One region of the Streptomyces sp. NPDC127108 genome, then DNA from elsewhere that is predicted to be linked to it. Evidence: riboswitches for the same ligand, from Rfam matches in the RefSeq annotation. Region 1 holds a riboswitch; the other holds the start of a gene.
The links. A riboswitch is a leader RNA that binds a small molecule or an ion and turns the genes downstream of it on or off. The one in region 1 is predicted to bind S-adenosylmethionine.
Positions count from the first base shown of each region.

Region 1 (15,132 bases):
GTCCTCGCCCGCACGGTCAGCCCCGGCGCCGAGGGCTCCGTGAAGGTCTCCCGGCCCTCGGACGCGCTCGCCGCGAAGGCGGCCACCGACAAGGGCCTGACCAGCCTGATGCTCGGCCTGGGCGCGGTGGCGCTCCTGGTCGGCGGGGTCGGCGTGGCCAACACCATGGTCATCTCGGTGCTGGAGCGCCGGCAGGAGATCGGTCTGCGGCGGGCGCTCGGCGCCACCAGGAACGCGGTCCGCCTGCAGTTCCTCACCGAGTCCCTGCTGCTCTCGGCGCTCGGCGGCGCCGCGGGCGCGGTGCTCGGGGCGGCGGCGACGTTCGGCTTCGCCCTCGCGCAGGGCTGGACGGCGGTGGTCCCGCCGTGGTCGGTGGCGGCCGGGTTCGCGGCGACGCTGCTCATCGGCGTGCTCGCGGGCCTCTATCCGGCGGTGCGGGCCTCGCGGCTGCATCCGACGGTCGCCCTGAACGCCACGTGAGGCGGCGCCCGCGTCTCACGTGGCGCGCCCCTCGCGCCTCCCGGCGGCCCCGACGCCTCCCGGCCCGTGCGTCTCCCGGTGGCCCCTAAGTCTCCCGGCCCTTGCGCCGCCGCAGCCCCGCGTCCGTCAGCCGCCGCACCAGCTCCTTGGACCCGACCGCGACCGCCCCGGCCCGCACCGCGTCCTCGTACCGGTGCGCGGGCAGGTCGTAGTGGTCCCGCTCGAAGGCCCGCTCCGGCACCCCGATGCGCTCGGCGAAGGCGTGCAGCTCCTCGTACGACTCGTCGCTGACCAGGTGCGACCAGAGGCGGCCGTGGCCGGGCCAGACGGGCGGGTCGATGTAGAGGGTCACCGGTGCACCGACCCGAGCGAGCCGACGGCCGCGACGACCACGCCCGCCTTCGCGCACACCCAGTGCGGGTCGGGGCCCAACTCCGGCTCCACGTCGAGGGCGTGCGGGTCGCCCGAGCCGCACACCGGGCACAGCGGCCACCGTCCGTACCGCTCCAGGAGGGCGTCCTGCACGTCCTGCGCGACGAGCCCGGCGACGAAGTCGACGCCCTCGGGCCACTGCTCGACCCACCACCGGCGCTGCGCCACGGAGTCCTCGACGAACGACACGACGTCCGACTCTGCCACCTCGTCCGCGACCAGGTCGGCGAGGACCAGCGCGCGGGCCGCGTGCAGCGCCCGCTCCAGCGGGCCGACGGGGACGGAGGATGCGGAGGAGTCCATACAGCCATTGTGCGCCCCGCCGCGCGCCGGGCGTCCCCCGGCCGGTCCAGGCCCCGGACGTCGGGGGTCTTGACCCGCCCCGGCCCCGAAAATATCTTTCAAGGGTGACCCATGACGTGAAGGAAATTTTCGCGGGCGGCGCGCCCCCGGCCCCGGCCGCCCTCGCGGCCAAGGTCCGCACGCTCGCGCCGTCGATGACCCGCTCCATGCAGCGGGTCGCCGAGGCCGTCGCGGGCGACCCGGCCGGCACCGCCGCCCTCACCGTCACCGGCCTCGCCGAGCTCACCGGCACCAGTGAGGCCACGGTGGTCCGCACCGCCCGCCTGCTCGGCTACCCCGGCTATCGCGATCTGCGCCTCGCCCTCGCCGGGCTCGCCGCCCAGCAGCAGTCGGGCCGCGCCCCCGCCGTCACCGCCGACATCGCGGTGGACGACCCCATCGCGGACGTGGTGGCGAAACTCGCGTACGACGAGCAGCAGACCCTCGCCGACACCGCGGCCGGACTCGACACCGTCCAGCTCGGCGCGGCCGTCACCGCGCTGGCCTCGGCCCGCCGCGTGGAGGTGTACGGCGTCGCCGCGTCCGGGCTCGTCGCCCAGGACCTCGTACAGAAACTGCTGCGCATCGGCCAGGTCGCGCACGCGCACTCCGATCCGCATCTGGCCGTCACCAACGCGGTGACGCTCCGCGCCAAGGACGTCGCCATCGCGATCACGCACTCCGGGTCCACCGGCGATGTCATCGAGCCGCTGCGGGTCGCCTTCGAGCACGGGGCGACCACCGTCGCGATCACGGGACGGCCCGACGGGCTCGTCTCGCAGTACGCCGATCACATACTGACCACGTCCACTGCTCGTGAGAGCGAGTTGCGGCCCGCGGCGATGTCCTCTCGGACGAGTCAGCTGCTGGTCGTGGACTGTCTGTTCGTGGGGGTCGCGCAGCGGACGTACGAGACGGCTGCGCCTGCGCTGGCCGCGTCTTACGAGGCCCTGGCTCACCGGCACAGCCCTCGCGGGGGCGCCGGCAGTCGTTGAGTCCCCGTCGGCCGGGGCTGGCCCCGATCGGCCTTCGGCCTCGTCCTCAAACGCCGGACGGGCTGAACTAGTTCCTCCAGTCCGAAATGTCACCCCTCTCCCCCGAAAGAGCCGCACCCCCATGACCTCCACGCCCACCGGGCCCGCCGCCTACGGCGAACTCCGTGCCCAGTTGGAGACCCTCACCACCGAGGCGTTCCGGCCCGAGCTCTCCGAGATCGACCGGCTGCCCACGGCGGAGATCGCGAAGATCATGAACGGCGAGGACGCGTCCGTTCCCGCGGCCGTCGCCGAGCAGGTGCCGCGGATCGCCGCCGCCATCGACGCGACCGCCGAGCGCATGGCCCGCGGCGGGCGGCTGATCTACGCGGGCGCGGGCACCGCCGGACGGCTCGGGGTGCTCGACGCCTCCGAGTGTCCGCCGACGTTCAACACCGACCCGGGCGACGTCGTCGGCCTCATCGCGGGCGGCCCGTCCGCCGTGGTCACCTCGATCGAGGGCGCCGAGGACAGCAAGGACCTGGCCGCCGCGGACCTGGACGCGCTGGACCTCACCGCCGACGACACCGTGGTCGGCGTGTCCGCCTCCGGCCGCACGCCCTACGCCGTCGGAGCCGTCGAGCACGCCCGCGCCCGCGGCGCGCTCACCATCGGCCTGTCCTGCAACGCCGACAGCGCCCTCGCCGCGGCGGCCGAGCACGGCATCGAGGTCGTCGTCGGACCCGAACTCCTCACCGGCTCCACCCGGTTGAAGGCGGGCACGGCCCAGAAGCTCGTCCTCAACATGCTGTCGACGATCACGATGATCCGCCTCGGCAAGACCTACGGGAACCTGATGGTCGACGTGCGCGCCTCCAACGAGAAACTGCGCGCCCGCTCCCGCCGCATCGTCGCCCTCGCCACCGGCGCCTCCGACGAGGAGATCGAAGCGGCCCTCGCGGCCACCGACGGCGAGGTCAAGAACGCCATCCTCACCCTCCTCGGCTCCGTCGACGGCCCCACCGCCGCCCGCCTCCTCGACGAGTCCGACGGCCACCTCAGGGCGGCGCTCGACAACTCCCGTACCGCATGAACGGGAGTCAGCCCGTCCATCTCCCGGACAGGAACGTCACCGCGAACAGCGTGCTCAGCGGCGCGAGCACGCACAGCCCCGCGTACCCGCGCCACGGCGCCCTGAGGCTCCAGGCGGCCAGGCCCGTCCACAGCGGCCACCACAGGAGGGTCGCGCGGGGCACGGACGTGTACCAGTACGAGGTGCCGAGCGCCCACAGGTTGAGGGCGATGTACACCGCCTCGGGCCACCTCCGGCGCCACAGCAGCCAGCCGAGCAGGGCCAACCCGACGACCATGGCGGCCAGTTCGGCCTGGGACATCAGGGCGTACCCGGTGGAGTAGCGGCCGTCGAACCCCGCGTCCCAGGTGTTGCCCCAGGCCTCCCACGGCGGGTGGAAGGTGCGGTACCAGCCGCGCTCCTGGGCGTGCTTCCAGGCCATCCAGTCGCCGGTGCGGTCGTACAGGTACAGCGTGTACGCGAGGGCGGGCAGCGCGGGCAGCGTCAGCCAGGGCAGTCGGCGCCAGTCGCGGCGGCCGTCGCGGGCGAGCAGGAAGTCGACGGCCAGGGCGGCGGCCAGGAAGAGCCCGCTGACACGGGTCGCCGTGGCGCATGCGGCGAGGGTCGCCGCGAGCGGCCAGCGGCCCGACCGGGCGGCGAGCCAGGCGGGCAACGCGAAGGCGAGGAAGAGGGATTCGGAGTAGCCCGCGGCGAGGAAGACGGCGCAGGGCGACAGGAGCACGACGAGGACGGCACGCCGGGCGACGGCGTCCGCGCCCCCGAGCCGGACCTCCGCGCCCCCGCCCGTGCGCGACCCCGCACCCGCACCCAGGCCCAGGCCCCTGCCCGTGCCCGTGCCCGCGCCCCCGAGCCTGGCCACGCGGGCCAGCGCGAGCATCGCGACCGCGCCCGAGACCAACGAGATCAGCAGCCCGGCCGCCACCCAGTCCGGCACGACAAGGCGCACCGCCCGCAGCACCAGCGGGAACCCGGGGAAGAACGCCTCCTCGTTCTCGAAGCCGTCCGCGTACCCCGGCGCGGGCCCGAAGTAGCCGTACTCCGCTATGTGCCGGAAGTGCGTCCAGTCCCACTGCTCCCACACCGAGAGCAGCCCGGGCGCCTCCTTGGCACGGGAGTTCGCGGGAAACAGCCACCCCACGCAGTACCCGGTGATCAACAGCCCCACCCGCGTGCACACATACACCTGGAGCACGAAGCGGTCGGTGGCGTCGAGGCGCCCCGCGAGCCGCCGCAGCACCCCACGCCCACCGCCGGGCCGCCGCTCCCGCTCCCGCTCACGGACGTCGGGCCAGGGCGGGCGCGGGGAGGGCCGGGTGGCGGTGGTCGCCGGTGCCGCTGGCATGCGTGATCTCCGTTCGGGCGCGCGGAATCGCCCGGCGGCGCAGGGTGCGCCGCCGGTCGGTGGATGCTGCGGGGGTGCCGGTCAGGGGCGGGAGCCGACCGGGGTCAGTCGGGGCCGTCCGTCATGTCCGACGTCGGGGGCGGGGAGGTCCCGGCGCCCCGGTACGGAGTCTCGGTCGGGCCCTGGGTGCCGGTGGTCGGCGGCGCGGTGCCCTGGGGGTACGTCGGCGAGTGGCTCGGGTCGGCGTCGGCGGAACTGCCGGAGGTGCCGGTCGTGGCAGGCGGCGTGCTGGGGTCGGGCGCACCGGTGGTCTCGGTCGGTCCCGGCGACGACGAGGCGTCGGTGGGCCCGGAGGTGGGGTCGGGCACCGGGTCGCCGGAGGAGGGCGCGGGCAGCGGGTCGCGGGTGTCGGCCGGGGACACCCGCTCCTCGGACCCGGCGATCCCGGCGGCGACCGCGCCGCCCATCCCGCCGCACAGCAGCACGGCACTGGCCGCGAGCACGGCGAACCTGCGCCGCCGCACCCGCTCGCCGCGGGCCGTGACCACGGGCGCGGGCGCCGGGTCGCTGCCGCGCTCCGCCGCCGCGGCAAGGTCCCGGAGCGCGTCCGCCAGCGAATCGTCCAGCGGATCGTCGTGGTGGGCTTCAGTCACCGTGCGCCTCCTGGGTACGGGGGTCCTGCAAGCGGTCGGCGAGGGCGGCCCGCCCCCGGGACAGATGCGTCTTGACCGTGCCGGTGGACTGGCCCGTCTCCGCGGCGATCTGCTCCACCGACAGATCGCAGATGTAGTGCAGCGCCACCGTCCTGCGCTGCTGCGGGGAAAGACCCTTCAGCGCCTCGACGAGGACCACGGAACCGGGGTCGGGCGCGGCCGCGGGCGGCGCGCCGCCGTGCCGCTGCCAGGCCTGCTCGCTGCGCCGCCGCCCGTGCCACCGGCGCACGGCGAGCCGCCAGGCCACGGTGCGGATCCACGCCTCGGGCGCGGCCTCCTTCACCAGACGCCCGCGCCTGCTCCAGGCCCTGACGAACGCCTCCTGCACGACGTCCTGCGCCTCCTGCAGGTCGCCGAGCATCACATACAGCTGGCCGGTGAGCCGTCGGACCGCGTGGGCGTAGAACTCCTCGAACTCCTCAGCGGTCAATGACGTGCTCCCCATCTGGTCGGTACAACCTCTCTAGACCTGCGGGGGTGGGTTCGGTTGACACGGGGCGGGAGATTTTTTCGCCGGGAGGCTCCTGCCGGGGACGCCCCGGAGAAAGGGCCCGGCGACGCCCCGGAGAAAGACCCCGGGAACGCCCGAGGGCGGCACCCCCTGAGACAGGGAGTGCCGCCCTCGTTCGCGTACTGCGACGAACTGCCGATCCGCGAGGGATCAGAAGTCCATGTCACCGCCCGGCATGCCGCCCGGAGCGCCCGCAGCGGCGGCCTTCTCCGGCTTGTCGGCGATGACGGCCTCGGTGGTGAGGAACAGCGCGGCGATGGACGCGGCGTTCTGCAGGGCGGAACGCGTGACCTTCGCCGGGTCGATGATGCCCTCGGCGATCATGTCGACGTACTCGCCGTTCGCGGCGTTCAGGCCGTGACCGACGGTCAGGTTGCGCACCTTCTCCACGACGACGCCGCCCTCGAGGCCGGCGTTGACCGCGATCTGCTTCAGCGGGGCCTCCAGGGCCAGCTTCACAGCGGCGGCACCGGTGGCCTCGTCACCCTCGAGCTCGAGCTTCTCGAAGACCGAGGAAGCCTGCAGCAGGGCCACGCCACCACCGGCGACGATGCCCTCCTCGACGGCCGCCTTGGCGTTGCGCACGGCGTCCTCGATGCGGTGCTTGCGCTCCTTGAGCTCGACCTCGGTCGCGGCACCGGCCTTGATGACCGCGACACCGCCGGCGAGCTTCGCCAGGCGCTCCTGCAGCTTCTCGCGGTCGTAGTCGCTGTCCGAGTTCTCGATCTCGGCGCGGATCTGGTTGACCCGGCCCTGGACCTGGTCGCTCTCACCGGCGCCGTCGACGATGGTCGTCTCGTCCTTGGTGATGACGACCTTGCGGGCGCGGCCGAGCAGGTCGAGACCGGCGTTCTCCAGCTTGAGGCCGACCTCCTCGGAGATGACCGTGCCACCGGTGAGGATGGCGATGTCGCCGAGCATGGCCTTGCGGCGGTCGCCGAAGCCCGGGGCCTTGACGGCGACGGACTTGAAGGTGCCGCGGATCTTGTTGACGACCAGCGTGGACAGGGCCTCGCCCTCGACGTCCTCGGCGATGATCAGCAGCGGCTTGCCCGACTGCATGACCTTCTCCAGGAGCGGAAGGAGGTCCTTCACGTTGGAGATCTTGGAGTTGACGATCAGGATGTACGGGTCGTCGAGCGACGCCTCCATACGCTCCATGTCGGTGGCGAAGTACGCCGAGATGTAGCCCTTGTCGAAGCGCATACCCTCGGTGAGCTCCAGCTCCAGACCGAAGGTCTGGGACTCCTCGACGGTGATGACGCCTTCCTTGCCGACCTTGTCCATGGCCTCGGCGATGAGCTCGCCGATCTGGGTGTCGGCGGCGGAGATGGAGGCGGTGGAAGCGATCTGCTCCTTGGTCTCCACGTCCTTGGCCTGCTCGAGCAGGGCGCCGGAGACGGCCTCGACGGCCTTCTCGATGCCGCGCTTGAGGGCCATCGGGTTGGCGCCGGCCGCGACGTTGCGCAGGCCTTCCTTGACGAGCGCCTGGGCGAGGACGGTCGCGGTCGTCGTGCCGTCACCGGCGACGTCGTCCGTCTTCTTCGCGACCTCCTTGACCAGCTCGGCGCCGATCTTCTCGTACGGGTCCTCGAGCTCGATCTCCTTGGCGATGGACACACCATCGTTGGTGATCGTGGGGGCGCCCCACTTCTTCTCGAGGACGACGTTGCGACCCTTGGGGCCCAGGGTCACCTTGACGGCGTCGGCGAGCTGGTTCATGCCGCGCTCGAGGCCGCGCCGTGCCTCCTCGTCGAACGCGATGATCTTGGCCATGTGAAGTGGTCCTCCCGGACGGGGTGGAAAAGCAAACGGATCGTGCTGGTGCCCGCGACGGACGGCCTGCGCGCCGTGTGGTTCCTTGCCCCACCCGGCCTGCGGACCTCACCGACCCGATCCAAGTTCTGTCACTCTCACTCGTAGAGTGCTAACGCCAATGATTAGCACTCGACCCCCGCGAGTGCAAGGTCGCCCCCGGGTCTCGTACGAGGACTCGCCGCTCCCGCACGGGACCCCGCGCGCCCCGGGCGGAACTCCCCGATCTTGCAACGCCGAAGGGCCCGCGCCCCGTTCCCGGGGTGCGGGCCCTTCGTCTGCGTCGCGTCGGTGGCCGATCGCGTCAAGCCGCTAGACGGCGAGCTTGACCATGTCCGCCTGCGGACCCTTCTGGCCCTGCGAGATCTCGAACTCGACTCGCTGACCTTCTTCCAGGGTGCGGTAGCCGTCCATCTGGATCGCGCTGTAGTGGACGAATACATCCGCACCACCGTCGACCGCGATGAAGCCATATCCCTTCTCCGCGTTGAACCACTTGACGGTGCCCTGAGCCATGCCTAACTCCCCTATTACTGGCCCTTGCGCAGACCCGCACTTCGCGGACCCGGGTCAGACCTCACTCCCCATGGGTTGGGGGTGTGCGCCGGAACGCGTCGACCGCGGCTGAATGTATCTGTCCAACTGCCCTCTGCAACAGGTCAATCGGACGAGAATTCTGGGCACGCGCTATCGGAGATTTCCGGAGAATTCCATGGAATTCAGGGCAAGTCGGGCCCGACAAATGCCGCATAAGGTTCAAATAGGCAGGACACTTTGGCTACTTCTTGTCGGCTCCGCGGCCGACTTCGAATATGCGCGCGGCACTGCTTGCGCCGAGAGCGGCGCTCCATTCCCAACTGTACCGCGCTCAACCATACAGAATTGCCCCCTCCGCTTCTCTCGCGGAGGGGGCATTCCCGGTGACTCTGCGTGCGTTCAGCCGCCGGCGACGGCAGGAATGATCGAAACCCCGGCGCCGTCCGGCGTCACGGTCTCAAGGCCCTGCTCGAACCGCACGTCGTCGTCGTTCACGTACACGTTCACGAACCGCCGCAGCTTGCCCTGGTCGTCCAGGACCCGGGCGGCGATGCCGGTGTGGTTCTTCTCCAGATCGGCGATGACCTCACCGAGGGTGCCCCCCTCGGCGGCGACCTCGGCCTGACCGCCGGTGTAGGTGCGGAGAATGGTGGGGATGCGGACGTTGACACTCATGGGGATGCCTTTCTGGGGTGCCGGGAAGGTCAGCTGGCCAGGCCCGCGGCGCGGAACGCGTCGAGGCTCGGGCGGATCGTCGCGGTCGCCTGGGACGTCGCGGCGACCGCGTCAAGCGTCTTGAGCCCGTCTCCGGTGTTGAGCACGACGGTGGTGAGCGAGGGGTCGATGAGGCCCGCCTCGATCAGCTTCTTCGCGACGCCGACGGTCACCCCGCCCGCGGTCTCCGCGAAGATCCCCTCCGTGCGGGCGAGCAGCTTGATCGCGTCCACGACCTGCTCGTCGTTCACGTCCTCCACCGCCCCGCCGGTACGCCGCGCGATGTCGAGGACGTACGGACCGTCGGCCGGATTGCCGATGGCGAGCGACTTGGCGATGGTGTCCGGCTTCTGCGGCCGGACGACGTCGTGGCCCGCCTTGAACGCGGTGGACACCGGCGAGCAGCCCTCCGCCTGCGCCCCGAAGATCTTGTACGGCTTGTCCTCGACCAGACCGAGCGCGATCAGCTCCTTCAGACCCTTGTCGATCTTCGTGAGCTGGGACCCGGAGGCGATCGGGATCACGAGCTGGTCGGGAAGGACCCACCCCAACTGCTCGCAGATCTCGTACGCGAGGGTCTTGGAGCCCTCGCCGTAGTACGGCCGCAGGTTGACGTTGACGAAGCCCCAGCCCTCGCCCAGCGGGTCGCCGATCAGCTCGGAGCAGAAGCGGTTCACGTCGTCGTAGTTGCCCTCGATGCCGACGAGCTCGCCGCCGTACACCGCGGCCATGACGACCTTGCCCTGCTCCAGGTCGTGCGGGATGAACACGCAGGAGCGGAAGCCCGCGCGGGCGGCGGCGGCGCCGACGGCACCGGCGAGGTTGCCCGTGGAGGAGCAGGACAGCGTGGTGAAGCCGAAGGCGCGGGCGGCCTCGAGGGCCTGCGCGACGACGCGGTCCTTGAAGGAGTGCGTGGGGTTGCCCGAGTCGTCCTTGATGAACAACTTGCCCTGGTCGACGCCGAGTTCGGCGGCGAGGTTGTCGGCCTTGACGAGCTTGGTCCAGCCCGGGTTGAGGTTCGGCTTGTCGGCCACGTCGGCGGGGACGGGCAGCAGCGGGGCGTACCGCCAGATGTTGGCGGGGCCGGACTCGATCCGCTTGCGCAGGGCCTCCGGGTCGCCGAGGGGAAGGTCGTAGGCGACTTCGAGGGGGCCGAAACACTCGGCGCAGGCGAAGATGGGGCCCAGGTCGAAGCGGGTTCCGCACTCGCGGCAGGAGAGTCCGGAAGCGGGTCCGAGATCGACGGTGTCCGCGGCGGGGGCGGTGGTGGCGACAGTCTGCACAGCCATGGAGGCGAGGCCCTTTCTCCTCATCTTCCTCGCGGCGCATCTCGCCGCGAGACGGAATTGGCACCTTCCCGAGCCGGGAGCCTCGCGGCGCCGCGCTGGCGGCGGCTTACGAGACCGGCTGGAGGGTTGCCGGGGCTTCAACGGGCCGTATCCCTCTGCCCCTCTGGATGAGCGGTATTCGATTGTGACGCCCGGGACCCCCGACATGCGATGGTCACCGGCGTTGTTCAAGACTGTAACCGAAGCCTTGGACCCTTGAGATAGTCGTCCGATGCGCGAGATGGATCACAACCGGGAGGACGCGCGTGCTGGAAGAGGTCGAGCGCTGGCTGAGCAGGCGTTCCTGGTCCGTCGCCGACCGGGCGCCCGGCGCCCTGACAGCCGCCAAGCGTGCCCTCGGCACCTCGGTGAGCGTGGTGCTGCCCGCCCTCGACGAGGAGGAGACGGTCGGCGGGATCGTCGCCGAGATCCGCAGGGAGCTGATGGAGCGGGTGCCGCTCGTCGACGAGCTCGTGGTGATCGACTCCGGCTCCGCGGACCGGACGGCCGAGGTGGCCGCGGCCGCCGGGGCCCGGGTGGTGCACCGGGACGGGATCCTGCCGCGGCTGCCCGCCGTACCGGGCAAGGGCGAGGTCCTGTGGCGTTCCCTCCTGGTCACCCGCGGTGACATCGTGGCGTTCGTCGACGCGGACCTGAAGGAGTTCTCGGCGGACTTCGTCTCCGGCATCGTGGGGCCGCTCCTCACGGAGCCGGACGTGCAGTTCGTGAAGGCGATGTACGACCGCCCGATGACGGTGTCCGACGGCCCCGCGGCCGAAGGACCCGCGTCCGGCGCGACGGCCGGGCAGGGCGGCCGGGTCACCGAGCTGATGGCGCGGCCCCTGCTGAACATGCACTGGCCGCAGCTCGCGGGGTTCGTGCAGCCGCTCGGCGGCGAGTACGCGGCCCGCAGGTCGCTCCTGGAACGCCTCCCCTTCCCCGTCGGGTACGGCGTGGAGCTCGGCCTGCTCGTCGACGCGCTGCACACCGTGGGCCTGGACGCGCTCGCGCAGGTCGACGTGGGAGTGCGCAGGCACCGGCACCAGGACGGGCAGGCGCTCGGGCGGATGGCGGCGGCGATCTACCGCACCGCGCAGCTGCGGCTCGCCCGCGCCCATCTCGTCCGCCCCGAGCTGACCCAGTTCGTCCGCGGCGAGCACGGCTTCGAACCGCGGACGTACGCGGTGGACACGGAGGAGCGGCCGCCGATGGCGGAGGTCGCGGAGTACGCGGAGCGACGGGTGGCCTGAGGGGTCGGGCGGGGGCGCCCGGCGGGTGGGGTCATGGGGGTCGGGTCGCACGCGTCCGGCGGCTCGTGTCGTGCCCGTCGGTGGCTCGTGTCGCGCCCGTCGGTGGCTCGTACCGCGCCCGTCCGGCGGGTCGTATACGGTCCGCTCGTCGCCCGCACTCGGGGCGTGGTGGGCGGTCTCCGGGTGGGGACGTGACGTTCCCCGGCCCTACGTTTGAGCGTTTGCGCGAACGGCTAGGTTTCGGCACATGGCTTCCGAGCAGGCGGGCGCAGCCCAGGTCCTCGTCGCGTCCAACCGCGGCCCGGTGACGTACTCCCTCGGTGCCGACGGGACACTCGACGCCAAGCGCGGCGGCGGCGGCCTCGTCTCCGGGCTCAGCGCCATCGGCGACGAGGCCGACGCCCTGTGGGTGTGCTCGGCGCTCGGCGACGGCGACCGGGAGGCCGTGCGGCGCGGGGTCGGCGAGCCGGGGGTGCGGATGCTCGACATCGACGCCGCCGTGCACGCCGACGCGTACAACGGCGTCGCGAACTCGGTGCTGTGGTTCGTGCACCACATGCTGTACCAGACGCCCCTGGAACCCTCCTTCGGGCCGGAGTTCCGCGCCCAGTGGGCCGCGTACGAGACGTACAACCGGGCCTTCGCCGAAGCCCTCGCGGGCGCGGCGGCGCCGGGCGCGGCCGTCCTAGTGCAGGACTACCACCTGGCCCTGGTGCCCGGCATGCTCCGCGAACTCCGCTCCGACCTGCGCATCGGCCACTTCTCGCACACGCCCTGGGCGCCCGTCGACTACTTCCGGCTGCTGCCCGACGACATCGCCGAACAGCTCCTTCGCGGGATGCTCGGCGCGGACCGGCTCGGCTTCCTCACCGGGCGCTGGGCGGACGCCTTCACGGCGTGCTGCGTGGCGGTCCTCGGCGGCACGTCAGGGACCCGGATCGGGGTGCACGGGCTCGGGGCCGACCCGGACTTCCTGCGGGAACGGGCGCGGCGCCCCGACGTCGAGGAGCGCCTCGCCGCGCTGCGGGAACAGATCGGGCCCCACCGGAAGGTCATCGTCCGGGTGGACCGGACCGAGCTGTCCAAGAACATCGTGCGCGGACTGCACGCCTACGAGCGGCTCCTCGCCGAGCGGCCCGAGTGGCGGGAGCGGGTCGTGCACGTCGCCTTCGCCTATCCGTCGCGGCAGGACCTCGCCGTCTACCGCGACTACACCGCGGCGGTGACGCGGGTCGCCGACGCCATCAACTCCGCGTACGGCACCGCCGGTTGGACGCCGGTCGTCCTCCACGTCAAGGACGACTTCGCCCGCTCCCTCGCCGCCTACCGGCTCGCCGACGTCGCCCTCGTCAACCCCATCCGGGACGGCATGAACCTCGTCGCCAAGGAGGTCCCCGTCGTCTCCGACGAGGGCTGCGCGCTCGTCCTCTCCCGCGAGGCCGGGGCGTACGAGGAGCTCGCCGAGGACGCGCTCACCGTCAACCCGTACGACGTGTCCGCGACGGCCGCCGCGCTCCACGAAGCCCTCCTGATGCCCCCCGCGGAGCGCGCGGAGCGCACCAAACGCCTGGCCGCGGCCGCGACCGCCCTCCCCCCGACCCAGTGGTTCCTGGACCAACTCCACGCCTTGCGCACCCCCTGACCCACCGCTCCGCGGCGGGATGTCTCCCACCCCGCCCGCCCGTTTCCAGTCGACCGCGGGGTGAACGTCTCCAGCGGGGGCCGGCCACCGTCGGCGGGTGCGGGTGCGGGTGCGGGTGCGGGTGGGGGCCGGGCGCGAGGGCGGGTGCGGTGCGCATACCTCTGTGGGCAATCGTCCCGCAAGGCGGGACGGGTGGGCACAGCCCAGGCCGACGGTGCCATGACGGCAGGGGAAGGCCACAGCCCAAGCGTGCCGAGCCGTTACGGCAGTTGGTGTGCCACCGCCGACAGGAGGGCGACCACGCCGGCGGGACCTTCGGTCACCACGTCCGCGCGGGCGGCGAGTTCCGTGACCTCGGGGCTGCCGCTGCACACGAGGAGCCCCCGCACCTCCCCGTCGGACCGCAGCTTGTCCACCGCCGTGAAGGCGGGCACGTCCCCGAGGTCGTCCCCGGCGTACAGGACGGACTCGGCGCCCACCTCACGTACGTAGTCGACGAGGGCGACCCCCTTGTCGACACCGGGCGGCCGCAACTCAAGGACGAGACGTCCGGGTTCGACGATCAGCCCGTGCCGGACGGCGAGCTCCCCGAGCGGCCCCCGCAACGCGTCGAACGCGGCCTGCGGATCCCGCGCCCGCCGCGTGTGGACGGCGACGGCCCGCCCCTTCTCCTCGATCCAGGTCCCGCGCCACGCCCCGATCGCGTCCAGGAAACCGGGCAGCTCGGCCCGCACGGCGGCGACACCGGGATGCGGCTCGGCGGCCTGCACGGTCCCGGTGACGGCGTCCCACCGCTCGGCCCCGTAGTGCCCGAGCACGACGAGGTGTTCGAGCCCGGGGACCCCGGCGAACCCGCCGTAGCGGACGGCGACCCCCGCGGGCCGGCCGGTGACGACGGCCACGGACCGGACCTTCGGCGCGAGCGCGGCCAGCGCGGGCACCGCGTCGGGGTGGGCCCGCGCCCGTTCGGGATCGGGCACGATCGGCGCGAGCGTGCCGTCGAAGTCGAGGGCGATCACGGCACGTTCGGGCCGGGCCAGGAGCGCGGCGAGTCCGTCCCGCCCGGCGGGCGTGAGCGGCTGCGGCAAGGAGTGCGGCAGGGAGTGCGTCGGGTCACCCATGGGCCAGACCCTAACGTCAACGCTCGGCGCGCCGCGCCTGTCGAACCCGTCGCAGTCGGTTCACGGTGACGGGATCGTGGGCGAGGGCCCGCTCGTCGTCGAGGAGGGCGTTCAGGATCTGGTAGTAGCGGACGGGGGCGAGCCCCAGCTCTTCCCGGATGGCCCGCTCCTTGGCGCCGGGCCCGGCCCAGTTGCGCCGCTCGAGCGCGAGCACGTCCTTGGCTCGCCCGGAGAGGCCCCCCGGCTCGGGAGGCCCGTCGGGCGGCTCGGGAAGCCCGTCGGGCCCGGGCTGCGTGTCGTCCGTCATGACGACCACGCTAACCCCGGCGCCCCCGCGTCACTGCGCGCTCTCCTCCGCGGCCGCCTTCGACTCGATCTGCCCGAGGATGGCCTCGGGGTCGCCGTTCTTGTCGACGGTCTTGCCGATGTACTTCTTGATCTGCACGGAGACCTGCGCCCAGGACGTCTTGCCGACCGGGTACAGCTGCGAGGCGGGCAGTTCCTTCAGGAACTCGCCGAGCTTCGCGGAGTCCTGCTTGTTCTCCGCCATCTCCTGCGACGCCGACGTCGTGACGGGAAGCAGGTCGTACTCGCGGGAGAAGTCCAGGACGTTCTTCGTGCTGTAGACGAAGTCGAGGAACTCGCCGATCTCCTTGCGGTGGCCGTTCTGCTTGAAGGCCATCATCCAGTCGGCGACACCCATCGTGGACTGGGCCTTGCCGTTGACGCCGGGCATCGGAACCATGCCGTACTTCAGGCCCTTCTTCGAGGCCATCTGCATCAGCGTGGGGTGCCCGTTGAGCATGCCGACGTCACCGCGCGTGAACGCGGCGAAGGC
Region 1 is NZ_JBHXTE010000019.1:60,991-76,122, reverse strand. It holds gene ACFVHO_RS17815 (ABC transporter permease) at 1-480, shown strand, start outside; gene ACFVHO_RS17810 (DUF4031 domain-containing protein) at 566-832, opposite strand; gene ACFVHO_RS17805 (hypothetical protein) at 829-1,215, opposite strand; gene ACFVHO_RS17800 (MurR/RpiR family transcriptional regulator) at 1,320-2,249, shown strand; gene murQ (N-acetylmuramic acid 6-phosphate etherase) at 2,371-3,321, shown strand; gene ACFVHO_RS17790 (mannosyltransferase family protein) at 3,329-4,663, opposite strand; gene ACFVHO_RS17785 (hypothetical protein) at 4,768-5,316, opposite strand; gene ACFVHO_RS17780 (SigE family RNA polymerase sigma factor) at 5,309-5,806, opposite strand; gene groL (chaperonin GroEL) at 6,038-7,663, opposite strand; gene ACFVHO_RS17770 (cold-shock protein) at 8,015-8,218, opposite strand; gene ACFVHO_RS17765 (MoaD/ThiS family protein) at 8,639-8,914, opposite strand; gene thrC (threonine synthase) at 8,944-10,266, opposite strand; SAM riboswitch class I at 10,260-10,416, opposite strand; gene ACFVHO_RS17755 (glucosyl-3-phosphoglycerate synthase) at 10,548-11,531, shown strand; gene ACFVHO_RS17750 (trehalose-6-phosphate synthase) at 11,779-13,173, shown strand; gene otsB (trehalose-phosphatase) at 13,434-14,294, opposite strand; gene ACFVHO_RS17740 (DUF3263 domain-containing protein) at 14,311-14,601, opposite strand; gene ACFVHO_RS17735 (extracellular solute-binding protein) at 14,632-15,132, opposite strand, start outside.

Region 2 (15,132 bases), on a different contig from region 1:
CGTCCAGGCACAGGACGCCGAGGTCATCTTCGAACGCTTCCGGCGCGGCACGTCCCGGCGCGGGGCCAGGACCAGCGGCGCGGGGCTCGGGCTCTCGATCGTCCGCGCGATCGCCCGCGGCCACCGCGGCGAGGTCCGGCTGCGCCCCACCGACGGCGGCGGCGCCACCTTCGTACTCGTACTGGAGGACCAGACATGAGCCGCGCCGCGCGAACCGGAGGCCGTACATGAGCCGGGTGCTGATCGTGGAGGACGAGGAGCGCATCGCCTCCTTCGTCGACAAGGGGCTGCGGGCCAACGGCTTCACGACGACGATCGTGGGCGACGGCGACGCGGCCTACGACTACGCCCTCACCGGCGGCTTCGACCTGATCCTCCTGGATATCGGCCTGCCGGGCCGGGACGGCTTCACCGTGCTCCGGGAGCTGCGCGAGGCGCGGGTGTCGGTTCCGGTGATCGTCCTGACGGCGCGCGACTCCGTGCGCGACACGGTCGCCGGGCTCGAAGGCGGCGCGGACGACTGGATGACGAAGCCGTTCCGGTTCGAGGAGCTGCTCGCGCGGGTGCGCCTGCGGCTGCGCACGGCGGCCCGGGCGCCCGAGGTGACCGTGTTGCGCAGCGGCGAGGTGACACTGGACCTGCGCACGCGCAGGGCCCGTTCGGGCGAGCGCACGGTGGACCTGACGGCGCGTGAGTTCGTGCTCCTGGAGCTGTTCCTGCGCCATCCGGGGCAGGTGCTCTCCCGGGAGCAGATCCTGTCCCACGTGTGGGGCTACGACTTCGACCCGGGGTCGAACATCGTGGACGTGTACGTACGGGCGCTGCGCAAGAAGCTCGGGGCGGAGCGGGTGGAGACGGTGCGGGGCATGGGGTACCGGCTGCCCGGGTGACCGCCGGGGACCTGGTGCGGGCCGCCGGTGAAGTTCCTTTCATCTTCGGCTCATTGGAGGCTCACGGCGCGCCGAGACGCTGAGTGCCGTGACCTTGACCCTGCGGCAAACGATCCTGCTCTGCCTGGCCCTGAGCCTGTGCGCGCTCCTCGTCGTCCCCGGCAACTTCCCCGGCCTGAGCGGTGACGCCCGCCTCACCCTCGCCGTCTTCGCGCTGGCCACCTGCGCCTGGATCGGCACGCCGATCGACGACACGTACATCGCGCTCGGCGCGGGCCTCGCCCTCACCGCCACCGGCGTGATCAGCAGCGACACCCTCTTCGGGACCCTCGGCGACGAGACGGTGTGGCTCCTCATCTGCGCGTTCGTGCTCGCCGCCGCCGTGGCGCGCAGCGGGCTCGCGGGGCGGGCGGCGGCGTTCCTCGTCAGCGGGGCGCGCAGCGTGCGCCAGCTGACGCATCTGACGACCGCCGCCCTGGTCGTCACGGCCTTCGCGGTCCCGGCCACCTCCGGGCGTGCCGCGCTCGCGCTGCCGGTGTTCCTCGCGCTCGCCAAGGTCCTGGCCGACCGCAAACGGCTCGTCGTGATGCTGGCGCTGCTGTTCCCGACCGTGATCCTGCTGTCCGCCGTCGCGACCCTGATCGGCGCGGGCGCGCATCTGATCACCGTGTCGGTCCTGTGGGAGGCCACCGGCGAACGCATCGGCTTCACCCAGTGGTTGCTGCTCGGCCTGCCCCTCGCCATAGCGTCCTCGCACCTGGCGGCCGAGGCCGTGCTGTGGACGACGACCCGCCGCGACGACCGCACGGGCCCCGTCCACATCACCGCCGAGCAGATCCAGGAGCACAGCGAACACCCCGTCACCGGCCCCTGGGAGCCCGCCGAGACGCGCTGCGCCCTGCTCCTGGCCACCGTCGTCGCCCTGTGGTGCAGCGAGCCCCTGCACCAAGTGCCGCCCGCCGTGGTCGCGTTGATCGGCGCAGTCGTCGCGTCCTCGCCCGCGCTCGGCACCGTACGCCTGAAGGACGCCCTGAAGACCGTGCCGTGGGCGCTGCTCCTCTTCATGGCGGCGACGATGGCGATGGGCGTGGCGCTCGCCGACTCGGGCGCGGCGAAGTGGCTGGTGTCGGGGCTTCCCGTGGACCTGCCGCCCGGTCTGTTCCTGGCCGCCGTCATCGCCGTCAGCACGGCGGCCCACCTGGTGCTCCAGTCCCGCTCGGCCCGCTCGTCCGTCCTGGTGCCGCTGGTGGTCGCGGCCGCCGTGGGCGCGGGCGTGAACCCGGTCGCGGCCGCGCTCGCGTCCACGGCGGCCGCCGGCTTCTGCCACACGCTGCCCGCCTCCGCGAAGCCGGTGACGCTCTTCGCCGAGATACCCGGCACGCCCACCTACACCCCGCGCGACCTGCTGCGCCTGTCCGCCGTCCTGGCACCCCTGACGGCCGCGCTCGTCCTGCTGTTCGCCCTCGCGGTGTGGCCGCTGCTCGGCGTGCCCGTCGTGCGCTGAGCCCCGGCCCGGCCGCCCGGGCTTCGCGGGCCGCTCGGAGCCCGCCCCCCCACCCTCCGTCGTTCGTTCACCAGTCAAGGAGTACGTCCATGCCCCTCACCCGTTTCGCCGTCGCGCCCAGCGGCTTCAAGGAGTCCCTGTCCGCCCAGTCCGTCGCGGAGGCCATCGCCGCCGGGGTGCGGCGCGTCGTGCCGGACGCAGAGGTCGACCTCATCCCGCTGGTCGACGGCGGCGAGGGCACCGCGCAGGCGCTTGCGGCGGCGACCGGGGGCCGTCTGGTGGCGCTGCCCGCGACGGGCCCCGTGGGCGAGCGCATCGGCACCCACTTCGCCCTCCTCGGCTCCGGCACCGCCGTGGTCGAGATGGCAGCGGCGGCGGGCCTCGGCCTGGTCCCGCGGGATCTGCGCGACCCGGGCGCCACCACCACGTACGGCGTCGGCGAGCTGATCCGCGCCGCCCTCGACACCGGCGCCCGGCGCATCCTGGTGGGCTGCGGCGACTCGGGCACGTCGGACGGGGGCGCGGGCGCGCTGCAGGCCCTCGGCGCCCGGCTCCTGGACGAGGACGGCTGGGAGCTGCCGTACGGCGGGCGGGAGTTGATGCGGCTGCACCACATCGACACCAGCGGCATCGACCCGCGCCTCGCGGACACCGAGCTGCTCGTCGCCTGCAACCCGCACAACGTCCTGTGCGGCGAGCACGGCGTGGCCCGCGTCTTCGGCCCGCAGAAGGGCGCGACCCCCGCCCAGGTAGAGCAGCTCGCGGCGGGCCTTGAGCACTGGGCGTACGTCCTGACCCGCGACCTGAACGTCACGACCGACCTCTACCGAGGCGTCGGGACCGGCGCGTCCGGAGGCCTCGGCGCGGGCCTCGCCGCGCTCGGCGCCCGGCTGCTGCCCCGCTTCGACGTGCTCCTCGACCATCTGGACCTGGACGCCCGCCTGGCCCGCGCCGACCTGGTCGTCACCGCCGAGGGCGCCCTGGACCACCAGACGCCGCGCGGCAAGGTCCCGGCCGAGGTGGCCCGGCGCGCCAAGCGGTTCGGGCGGCCGGTCCTGGTGCTCGCGGGCACCATCGGGGACGGGGCGCACGCGGTCCGGGAGCTGGGTGTGGACGCCTACAGCGCGATCCTGCCCGCCCCGGTGTCGCTCCCGGAGGCGCTGAGCCGGGGCGGCGAGTTCCTGACGGACGCGACGGAGCGCGCCCTGCGCATGATCGTCCTGGGGTCCCGGCTGCGGCGTCAGGCCGCCGTGGCCTCAGCGGCGGCCTCGGTGCCGGTGTCCGGCACGCAACGCCCGTCCTCCGTGCGGTAGTTCCAGCGCGCCCCGTCGGTCACCAGCTCGCGGACGGCGCGCACGAAGCGCTCCACGTGCTCGTCGGGGGTGCCCGCGCCGAAGCTCACCCGGATCGCGTTCAGGGACCGCTCGCCGGGCGCGGCCTCCGGGGCGCCGCACTCGCCGGGCTCGTCGGGGGCGCCGCCGAGGAGGGTGCGCACGAGCGGGTGGGCGCAGAAGAGGCCGTCGCGCACCCCGATGCCGTACTCGGCGGACAGGGCGGCCGCGAAGTGCGAGCTGTTCCAGCCGTCCACGACGAACGAGATGACGCCCACGCGCGGCGCGTCGTCCCCGAACAGGGAGAGCACCCGCACCTGCGGCACCGCCGCGAGCCCCGCGGTGACCGTCGCGATCAGGTGCCGCTCCCGCTCCACGAGCGCGTCGAACCCGGCCTCGTCCAGGGCCTTGCAGGCGGAGGCGATGGAGTAGGCGCCGATCACGTTGGGCGAACCGGCCTCGTGCCGGGCCGCCGTGTCGTGCCACTCGACGTCCACTCCCCCGTCGGCGCGCCGCGCGACCTTCCGGGAGGCGCCGCCACCGGCGAGGTACGGCTCGGCGCCCTGCAGCCAGTCGGCCCGCCCGGCGAGCACACCGGAGCCGAAGGGCGCGTACAGCTTGTGCCCGGAGAAGGCGACCCAGTCGACGTCCAACTCCGCGATGTCCACGCGGTGGTGGGGCGCCAGCTGGGCGGCGTCGAGGACGATGCGGGCGCCGTGCGCGTGCGCGGCGGCGGCCAGCTCGCGCACGGGCCACAGCTCACCGGTGACGTTCGAGGCGCCGGTGACGCACACCAGGGCGGGGCCGTAGGGGTCGCGGTCGGCGAGGGCGCGCTCCAGGGTGTGGACGGCCTCGTCGTGGGTGCGCGGGGCGTCGAGGTAGGTGACGCGGGCGTCGCGCCAGGGCAGCAGCGAGGCGTGGTGCTCGGTCTCGAACACGAAGACCTGGCAGTCGGCGGGCAGGGCGGCGGCGAGCAGGTTCAGCGAGTCGGTGGTCGACCGCGTGAACACCACCTGGTCGGCATCGCGGCAGCCCAGGAACTCGGCGACGGTCTTCCGCGCGTTCTCGAACAGGTCGGTCGACAGCTGCGACAGGTACCCGGCGCCGCGGTGCACGCTTCCGTAGTACGGCGCGTACGCGGCCACGTCGTCCCAGACCCGCTGCAGGGCCGGGGCGCTGGCGGCGTAGTCGAGCGCGGCGTAGGTCACCTCGCCGCCGGTGACGAGGGGGACGGTGACGTCGCGGCCGAGGACCGGCAGCGGGGCACAGACGGCGGGGTCGGCGGCGACAGTGGTGGCAGACATGGCGAACTCCCGTGAGAGGTGAGCGAATTCGCTGCGCGACGCGCGTACGACGTACGGCGGCGACCGGCTCAGCGATGAAGGAGAAGAGGTGCGAAAAGGTGCGCGGAAGAGGGGCGTCGACGCCCTATCGCATTCGCTTGCTCACGAGACTGCTCCCTTGAGGACCAGGACCCCAGGGTTCAGAAGGGGTCCGCGCTTGCGGCGAACCTTGCTGTCCACCGCCTGGTCTTCACCCGGGGCACCCCGCCACGGACGGAGGGTTGCCGGACAGCGGGCCGGGGCCGTAGTCGCTGTCACTCATGACCTGCCCAGCATCTTGCCACACGATCTTGAACCCGCAACACAGCAGTCCAGAATCCGGACTGCGACGTACACCACACGCCCCGTAAGGGGCGCGGGGAACTGCGCGACCAGCGCACGAAAAGCCGCAGACGCGTCTGCGGAGTACCTGGCAGATGCGTCTGCGGCTTCGCTGTGGCTGGTCGCGCAGTTCCCCGCGCCCCGTACGGGGCGCACCACCCCGCCCCGCTGACGGGGCTAGCTGTTACTCGCCGCCACCCAGCGCGCCAGCGCACCCTTCGCTGCCCCGGAGTCGATGGCGTCGGCCGCCTTGGCCATCCCCGTCCTGATCCGCCCCGCCAGGGACCCTTCGCCCGGCTCCAGGGCGACCAGCGCCGCCGCGGCGTTGAGCAGCACCGCGTCCCGCACGGGCCCCGTCTCACCGTCCAGGAGCCGCCGCGCGACCTCCGCGTTGTAGGAGGCGTCGGCGCCCCGCAGCGCCTCGACCGGCACCAGGTCGATGCCGACGTCCCGGGGGTCGAAGGCCTCCTCGTGGACGCCCCCGTCCCGTACCACCCACACCCGCGACGTGGCCGTCGTCGTCAGCTCGTCGAGCCCGTCGTCACCGCGGAAGACGAGCGCCGACGAGCCGCGCTCGGCGAGGACGCCGGCGAGGATCGGCGCCATCCGCGCGTCGGCGACACCGGTGGCCTGGGCCCGCACCCTGGCCGGGTTGGTGAGCGGGCCGAGGAAGTTGAAGGTGGTCCGGATGCCCAGCTCGCGCCGCGCGGGCGCCACGTGCCGGAGCGCGGGGTGGAACTTCACCGCGAAGCAGAAGGTGATCCCGGCCTCCTCGGCGACCTCCCGCACCCGTCTGGGGGTGAGCTCCAGGTTCACGCCGAGCTTCTCCAGGACGTCGGAGGCGCCGCTCGCGGAGGACGCCGCGCGGTTGCCGTGCTTGACGACCTTCGCGCCGGTCCCGGCGACGACGATCGCCGACATGGTGGAGATGTTCACGGTCTTGGCGCCGTCGCCGCCGGTGCCGACGATGTCGACGCTCGGCCCGGGCACGTCGATGGTGTGGGCGTGCTCGTACATCGTCCGGACCAGGCCGGAGATCTCCTCGACGGTCTCGCCCTTGGCGCGCAGCGCCACCGCGAAGCCCGCGATCTGCGCGTCCGTGGCCTCACCGCTCATGATGCGGTCCATGGCCCAGGCCGTGTCGTCCGCGCTCTGGTCGCGCCCGTCGAGCAGCCCGTTCAGTACGTCGGGCCAGGAACGGGCCGCCGCGGTGTCGCCTCCTGCGGGGGTCACAGCGCTCATGGCCGCTCCTGGGTTCGTAGACGAAGACTTCCCAAGCTTCTTGGGGTGGGTCCACCCTATCCAGCCCCCAGGACGGCAAAGAGCCCCGTCCATGCACTGGACGGGGCTCCTGCCGTGGCGACCTTCGGGTCAGCGCCTGGTGGCGCTCAGGTGATCAGTGGTGGCCGTGGCCGCTCGTGATCTCCTTGTACTCCTCCGCGGTGGGCTTCGGGATCTGGCTGTCCTCGCCGTAGAAGCCCTTGGAGAGCTTCGCCCGCAGCTTCTGCGGACCCTTGACCTTGCGCTCCACGCCGTTCTCGTCGACCGTCGGGCCGATCTCGAGCGGCTGGTACTGCTCGTGCGCGGTCAGGGTGTGCAGCTGCTCCTTGTTGAGCGGCTCGTGCACCTCGATGAACTCACCGTGCGGCAGGCGCTTGATGATGCCGGACTCGCGTCCGTGCAGCACCTTGTCCTTGTCGCGCCGCTGCAGGCCCAGGCAGATCCGCTTGGTGACGATGAACGCGATGACCGGTCCGGCGAAGAAGAAGATCCGGACGAACCAGGTGATCGAGTTGATCGACAGGTGGAAGTGGGTGGCCCACAGGTCGTTTCCACCACCGACGAGCAGGACGAAGTACCACGTCATCCAGGCCACACCGAAGGCGGTGCGGGTCGGGGCGTTGCGCGGGCGGTCCAGGATGTGGTGCTCGCGCTTGTCCCCGGTGACCCAGGCCTCGATGAACGGGTAGACCGCGATGGCCACGAGGACCAGCGGGAAGATGATCAACGGAATGAACACACCCAGGACGAGCGTGTGTCCCCAGAGGTTGATCTCCCAGCCCGGCATGACACGGATCAGGCCTTCGGAGAAGCCCATGTACCAGTCCGGCTGGGCACCCGTGGACACCTGGTCCGGACGGTAGGGCCCGAGAGCCCAGATCGGGTTGATCGTGGCGATCGCCGAGACGGCCGCGATGACACCGAAGACCAGGAAGAAGAAGCCTCCGGCCTTGGCCATGTAGACCGGGAGCAGCGGCATGCCGACGACGTTCTTGTTGGTCTTGCCGGGGCCCGCGAACTGCGTGTGCTTGTGGTAGAAGACCAGGATCAGGTGCGCCACCACGAGGCCGAGCATGATGCCCGGCAGCAGCAGGATGTGGACCGAGTAGAACCGCGCCACGAAGTCGCCGCCGGGGAACTCCCCGCCGAACAGGAACATCGAGAGGTACGTTCCGACGATCGGCACCGACAGGACGGCACCCTGCATGAAGCGGACACCGGTGCCCGACAACAAGTCGTCCGGGAGCGAGTAACCGGTGAAGCCGGTGAACATGCCGAGGACGAACAGCAGGAAGCCGAACAGCCAGTTGACCTCGCGCGGCTTGCGGAAGGCGCCCGTGAAGAAGACGCGCATCATGTGCACGAACATCGCCGCGAGGAAGATCAGCGCCGCCCAGTGGTGGATCTGCCGGATCAGCAGACCACCGCGCACATCGAAGGAGATGTGCATGGTCGAGTTGAACGCCTCGGACATCAGCTGGCCCTGCAGGGGCACGTAGCTGCCGTGGTACTCCACCTCGTTCATCGACGGGTGGAAGAACAGCGTCAGATACACACCCGTGAGGATGATGATGATGAAGCTGTAGAGGCAGATCTCACCGAGCATGAAGGACCAGTGGTCCGGGAAGATCTTGCGCATGTTGGCCTTGGCCAGGGAGTAGATCCCGAGTCGGCCGTCGGCCCAGTCGGCGACCCGCTCACCGGCGGGCGCCTTCTTGCGTGAGTCGGCGGCCGGGGCCTCGGTCGCCGTGGTGTTCTCGGTGCTCATCCGCGCTCCCAGAAGGCAGGACCGACGGGCTCTTCGAAGTCGCCGTGCGCCTCGAGGTAGCCCTCCTCGTTCACGCCGATCTTCAACTGCGGAAGGGCGTGACCGGCGGGGCCGAAGATGACTCGGGCGCCGTCGGAGAGGTCGAAGGTGGACTGGTGGCACGGGCAGAGCGCGTGATGCGTCTGCTGCTCGTACAGGGAGATCGGGCAGCCCACGTGGGTGCAGATCTTGGAGTACGCGACGACACCCTCGTGCGACCACGCCAGCTCGCGCTTGTCCTTGATGTTGTCCGGCTGGATCCGGACGATCATCAGGGCCGCCTTGGCGATCTGGGTCTGGAAGTCGTGGTCGTGCTCCTCCAGGCCCTCGGGCTTGGCGAAGGTGAGCGAACCGACCGGGATGTCCGCGGGGCGCAGCGGCTCGTTCGTGTTCATGTTCACGAGCAGCTTGCCCTTGGACCACAGGGTGTGCCGCAGCTTGTCCTCCGGCAGCGGACCGAGGTCACGCAGCAGGACGACACCCGAGAGCGGTACGAGGGTGAGCGCGCCGAACATCGTGTTGCGGATCAGCTTGCGCCGACCGAGCTGCGACTCCTTGGCGCCCGCCGCGAAGTCCGCCATGACCTTGGCCTTGACCTCGGGCTCGGCCTCGATGGGGTGCCGGTCGTCGGCGACCTCCACGTCGGACATCAGGGTGCGGGCCCAGTGGACCGCGCCCGCGCCGATGCAGAAGAGCGCCACACCGAGGGTCATGCCCAGGGAGAAGTTGAGCGCGCTGATGTGGCCGATGGGCCAGATGTAGACGCTCTTGTCGACCGGGAAGGCCACGTACGAGGCGATGAAGCCGACGGTGGCCAGCATCGAGATGGTGAACAGGAGCGCGACCGTGCGCTCGGAGCGCCGGGCGGCCTGCTCGTCGATGTCCTGGACGCGGTGCTCGTGGGGCGGCAGCCCCGGGTCCGCGAACGGGTCGGCCTCGTCGGCCACGGCTACCGCGCCGTGGGCGGCGGATTCCTGCTCGCTGGGCAGGTTCTCTTCTGGATTCTCTTGGCTACTCATGACTTCTTGGCCTTTGCGGTCCGGGCGGCGACCCACACGGCGACCGCGATCAGCGCGCCGAGGCCGAAGATCCAGGCGAACAGGCCCTCGCTGACCGGTCCGAGACCGCCCAGCTTGAGACCGCCGGGGCTCTCGGTCTTCTCACCGTTGACCGCGTCGAGGTACGCGATGATGTCCTTCTTGGCCTTCTCCGGCATGGTCGTGTCGGGGAAGGACGGCATGTTCTGCGGGCCCGTCTGCATGGCCTCGTAGACGTGCTTGGGGCTGACGCCCTCCAGGCTCGGAGCGAACTTGCCGTGTGTCAGCGCGCCGCCTTCACCGGTGAAGTTGTGGCACTGGGCGCAGTTGGTGCGGAACAGTTCGCCGCCCTTGGCGATGTCGGCGCCCTCGGGGCTGACCTGCTTCTCGGTGGGGATGTTGGGTCCCGCGCCGAGCGAGGCGATGTACGCGGCGAGCTGGTCGATCTGCGCCTGGCTGTAGATGACCTTCTTCTTGGGCGCCTGGGCGCCCTGCTGCTGGAGCGGCATCCGGCCGGTGCCGACCTGGAAGTCGACAGCGGCGGCGCCCACGCCCACCAGGCTCGGGCCGTCGGAACTGCCCTGACCGCCGGTTCCGTGGCAGCTGGAGCAGCCCACGGCATAGAGCTTCTTGCCCTCGTCGATGGCGAGGGACTGAGCGGTTTCGTCGGCCTGCGCCTTGTCCGCCGGCGCGAACGCGGCGTACAGCCCCCCGGTGGCCGCCAGCGCGAGGAGTAGGACGACGACCGCCGCCAGCGGATGGCGTCGTCGTGCGGAGAGCTTTTTCACGGATTACCCCGGTGTCAGGATCTTCTGCGTCGATGCTTCTGGAATGTGTCGGTACGTCGGGTGCGTCCGCGTGGCCGAGGGCCGCCGCGGTCCCCGCTACCGTCTACTTGATCATGTAGATCGTGGCGAAGAGGCCGATCCAGACGACATCGACGAAGTGCCAGTAGTAGGACACGACGATGGCGGCGGTCGCCTGCTCGTGGGTGAACCTCCTGGCCGCGTAGGTGCGGCCGAGGACCAGCAGGAAGGCGATCAGGCCGCCTGTCACATGCAGTCCGTGGAAGCCGGTGGTCAGGTAGAACACCGAGCCGTACGGGTCGGACGAGAGCGAGAGGCCCTCGTGCTTGACCAGCTCCGTGTACTCGAAGACCTGACCGCCGATGAAGATCGCACCCATGATGAAGGTGACGATGAACCACATCCGGAGCTTCTTCACATCACCGCGCTCGGCGGCGAAAACGCCGAGCTGGCAGGTGAGGGAGGAGAGCACCAGGATCGTGGTGTTCGTCGCCGAGAACGGGAAGTTCAGGCTCGACGCCATTTCCTTCCAGTGATCGGGACCCGTAACCGATCGCAGGGTGAAGTACATCGCGAAGAGGGCCGCGAAGAACATCAGCTCGGAACTCAGCCAGATGATGGTTCCGACGCTGGTGAGGTTCGGTCGATTGACCGGCGGGTGCGCGTGCCCGGTATCTACTGTCGTTGCTGTCGCCACGACCGACATTATGTCGGTCGCTTATCCCGCCCTCACCCCGGGGGGTGCCGTTCGGAGTGTCTGTGGGGTGTGTCCTGCCCGGATGGCCCATCGGAGCGGCGTCCGAAGCGCTGTTGACGGGGTGTCGGGAGGAGTAGCATCCGCGCGAGATGCCCTCGACCAAGCGGAGGAACCATGCAGCCGACCGCCACGGTGCTGGTCTACAGCGACAACGCGAACACCCGTGAGCAGGTCCGCCTGGCCACCGGACGCCGGCCGGCCAGCGATGTCCCAGAAGTCCGCTTCATCGAGTGCGCGACGCTGCCCGCGGTCCTCGCCGAGCTCGAACGGGGCGGGATCGACGTGTGCGTCCTTGACGGCGAGGCCGTCCCCGCGGGCGGCATGGGCGTGTGCAGGCAGATCAAGGACGAGATCTTCCAGGCCCCGCCGGTGCTGCTGCTCATCGGGCGCCCGCAGGACGCCTGGCTGGCCACCTGGAGCCGTGCGGAGGCCGCGGTGACCCTGCCGGTCGACCCGGTGGAGTTCGCGGCCTCACTGGCCGCCCTGCTGCGTGACAGGACGGCCCTGAGCGCCTGACGGGGCTCAGACCGACTGGGGGCGCAGTCTCGCCGCGTCCGCGGGCTTGGAGCCCTCCTTGGCGCCGCCGAGGAGGGCGCTGCCCTCGACCCACTTCTTCCAGCTCACGTTCCAGTCGCCGAATCCGTTCCCGAACGGGTCCATGTCGGCGCCGTAACTGTTGACGACCTTCACGATGTCACCCTGACGGACGGTCTCGTAGAACCACGCGGCGTTGCCGGTGCTCATGCCGGTGCAGCCGTGGCTGGTGTTGGCGTAGCCCTGGGAGCCCACCGACCAGGGGGCGGCGTGCACGTACTCGCCGCTGTCGGTGACCCTCGTCGCGTAGTAGACCATCTTGTCGTAGAAGTCCGAGGCGCCGATGCTGGCGCTGGTCATGCGGACCGCGTACTCCTTGCCCAGGACCACCTTGATGCCGTTGCGCGTCGCGTAGCCGGGCTTGCCGGTGGTGACCGGCATGGAGTTGATCTCCTCGCCGTTGCGGTAGACGGTCATCCAGTGCGAGCCCGCGTCCGTCACCGCCACGATCTTGTCGCCGGTGGTGAAGCGCAGGGGCTTGGTCGCGGTGCCCCAGAGCCTGTCGGTGACCTTGATGCCCTCGAGGTTGCTCTCGACGTCGACGGTGGCGTCGGTGGGCCAGTAGTCCTTGGGGCGGTAGTGCAGCGTCTGGCTGTCCACCCAGTGCCAGGCGCCGTCCGTGGCGGGCTGCGAGCGGACCTTCAGGGCGCGTTCGACGACGGCCCTGGCCTCCTTGCCCTTGACCTTGGCGCTGAGCTTGGCCGTGACGGGCTGGCCGACGCCGTACTTGCCCGCCTCGGGGCCGAAGGTGACCTTCAGCTGCTTCTTCTTGGCGGCCTTGTCCGTGGCGAAGTTCAGGACCTTGCGGCCCGGTGAGCCCTCGTCGTCCTCGGTGCTGACCCGCACCGTGTAGTCCGCGCCCGCCGCGAGGGGCGCCGTGCTGTGCCACCGGGAGCCGTCGGCGGTCAGCTCGCCCGCCACGTAGCGGCCCATGGCGTCGGTGGCCGTGACGTCGGTGATGCGGCCCTCGTCGCCCTGCGCGGTGATTTCGAGCGGCTTGTCGGGGTCCGCCTTCTGGCTGCCCGCGGGGCCGTTGAACGCGATCTGGCTCGCCGCGTCGTACGGCTTGGCCGAGAGCGGATGGCCGTCGCTGCCGCAGGCCGTGGCCCCCGCACCGAGGGCGACCACCAGCATCGTGCAGCTCAGTACCGTGCGGATTCGCGGTGAGTGTCTCATGAGCACACGTTATGAAGATTCGTCAGGACCGGCGCGCCGAGTGACCCGTACGAGGTCCCCCGAAAGGCCGAACGGCCGAACGGCCGAGGGGCCCGGACGCTCCTGACGGAGTGTCCGGGCCCCTCGGGACCGCTGGTGCGGGAGAGCTACTGGTTCTGGTTCTCGCCGCGGTAGTACTCGAAGACCCAGCCCCACAGTCCGATGAGGAGCAGCGGAGCGGAGAAGTACAGCAGCCACCAGCCGAAGACGACGCCCATGAAGGCGAGCGCGCCACCGACGGCCAGGGAGAGCGGCTGCCAGCTGTGCGGGCTGAAGAAGCCCACTTCGCCGGCCTCGTCCGCGACGTCGGCCTCGGTGTTGTCCTGTGCGGAGGCGTCGACACGCCGGGCCGTGAAGGCCAGGTAGTAGCCGATCATGATGCACAGGCCGAAGGCCAGGAAGAGCGCGGTGGTACCGGCGGGCTCCTTCGACCACCAGCCATAGACGATCGCCATGGCCAGTACGAAGACGCTCAGCCAGATGAACATCTTGCCCTGGATCTTCACTTGCCGGCCTCCTTGCCGCCGGCGAGAGCCTTCTCGCCGTGACCGGCGTTCTCGAGCTGGTCGAGAGCGGCGATCTCCGGGTGGTGCAGGTCGAACGCCGGGGATTCGCTACGAATTCGCGGCAGTGTGAGGAAGTTGTGCCGCGGCGGCGGGCAGGACGTCGCCCACTCCAGCGAGCGGCCGTAGCCCCACGGGTCGTCGACCTCGATCTTCTTGCCGTACTTGGCCGTCTTCCAGATGTTGTAGAAGAACGGCAGGATCGACAGGCCGAGCAGGAACGAGGCGATCGTCGAGATCGTGTTCAGGGCGGTGAAGCCGTCCGCGTCCAGGTAGTCCGCGTACCGGCGGGGCATGCCCTCCGCGCCCAGCCAGTGCTGGACGAGGAACGTGCCGTGGAAGCCGATGAACAGCGTCCAGAACGTGATCTTGCCGAGCCGCTCGTCCAGCATCTTGCCGGTGAACTTGGGCCACCAGAAGTGGAATCCGGCGAACATCGCGAACACCACGGTGCCGAAGACGACGTAGTGGAAGTGCGCGACCACGAAGTACGAGTCCGACACGTGGAAGTCCATCGGCGGCGAGGCGAGGATGACGCCCGTCAGACCACCGAAGGTGAAGGTGATCAGGAAGCCGATCGCCCAGAGCATCGGGGTCTCGAAGGACAGGGACCCCTTCCACATCGTTCCGATCCAGTTGAAGAACTTCACGCCTGTTGGCACGGCGATCAGGAACGTCATGAAGGAGAAGAACGGTAGGAGTACGCCGCCTGTGACGTACATGTGGTGCGCCCACACCGTCACCGAAAGGCCGGCGATGGCGATGGTCGCGCCGATGAGACCCATGTAGCCGAACATCGGCTTGCGGGAGAAGACCGGGATGACCTCGGAGATGATTCCGAAGAATGGTAGGGCGATGATGTACACCTCTGGATGGCCGAAGAACCAGAAGAGGTGTTGCCATAGCAAGGCCCCGCCATTGGCCGCGTCGAAGATATGGGCACCGAATTTGCGGTCCGCCTCCAGGGCGAACAGCGCGGCGGCCAGAACCGGGAACGCGAGCAGCACGAGCACGGCGGTGAGCAGCACGTTCCACACGAAGATCGGCATGCGGAACATCGTCATGCCGGGGGCGCGCATGCAGATGATGGTGGTGATGAAGTTGACCGAGCCGAGGATCGTGCCGAAGCCGGAGAAGGCCAGACCCATGATCCACATGTCGGCGCCGATGCCGGGCGACCGGACCGCGTCCGAGAGCGGCGAGTAGGCGAACCAACCGAAGTCCGCGGCGCCGTTCGGGGTGAGGAAGCCACCGACCGCGATCAGCGAGCCGAACAGGTACAGCCAGTAGGCGAACATGTTCAGGCGCGGGAACGCGACGTCGGGCGCGCCGATCTGGAGCGGCATGATCCAGTTCGCGAAGCCCGCGAACAGCGGCGTCGCGAACATCAGCAGCATGATCGTGCCGTGCATCGTGAACGCCTGGTTGAACTGCTCGTTCGACATGATCTGCGTACCCGGGCGGGCGAGCTCGGCGCGCATGAAGAGCGCCATGACGCCGCCGATGCAGAAGAACGCGAACGACGTGACCAGATAGAGCGTGCCGATCGTCTTGTGGTCAGTGGTGGTCAGCCACTTGATGACGACGTTTCCCGGCTGCTTGCGCCTGACCGGCAGCTCGTCCTCGTACGAGTCGGCTGCTGCCGCGGCACCCTGGGGTTCGTTGAGGATGCTCACAGGTTGT
Region 2 is NZ_JBHXTE010000011.1:45,617-60,748, forward strand. It holds gene ACFVHO_RS11500 (sensor histidine kinase) at 1-199, shown strand, start outside; gene ACFVHO_RS11505 (response regulator transcription factor) at 228-890, shown strand; gene ACFVHO_RS11510 (SLC13 family permease) at 979-2,394, shown strand; gene ACFVHO_RS11515 (glycerate kinase) at 2,484-3,707, shown strand; gene ACFVHO_RS11520 (aminotransferase class V-fold PLP-dependent enzyme) at 3,635-5,029, opposite strand; SAM riboswitch class IV at 5,217-5,334, opposite strand; gene trpD (anthranilate phosphoribosyltransferase) at 5,567-6,631, opposite strand; gene ACFVHO_RS11530 (cytochrome bc complex cytochrome b subunit) at 6,786-8,438, opposite strand; gene ACFVHO_RS11535 (Rieske 2Fe-2S domain-containing protein) at 8,435-9,496, opposite strand; gene ACFVHO_RS11540 (c-type cytochrome) at 9,493-10,302, opposite strand; gene ACFVHO_RS11545 (heme-copper oxidase subunit III) at 10,406-11,026, opposite strand; gene ACFVHO_RS11550 (hypothetical protein) at 11,192-11,593, shown strand; gene ACFVHO_RS11555 (Ig-like domain-containing protein) at 11,600-12,847, opposite strand; gene ACFVHO_RS11560 (cytochrome c oxidase subunit 4) at 12,994-13,392, opposite strand; gene ctaD (cytochrome c oxidase subunit I) at 13,389-15,125, opposite strand; gene coxB (cytochrome c oxidase subunit II) at 15,122-15,132, opposite strand, start outside.
Region 2: another riboswitch for S-adenosylmethionine. It lies ahead of ACFVHO_RS11520 (aminotransferase class V-fold PLP-dependent enzyme); the one in region 1 lies ahead of thrC (threonine synthase).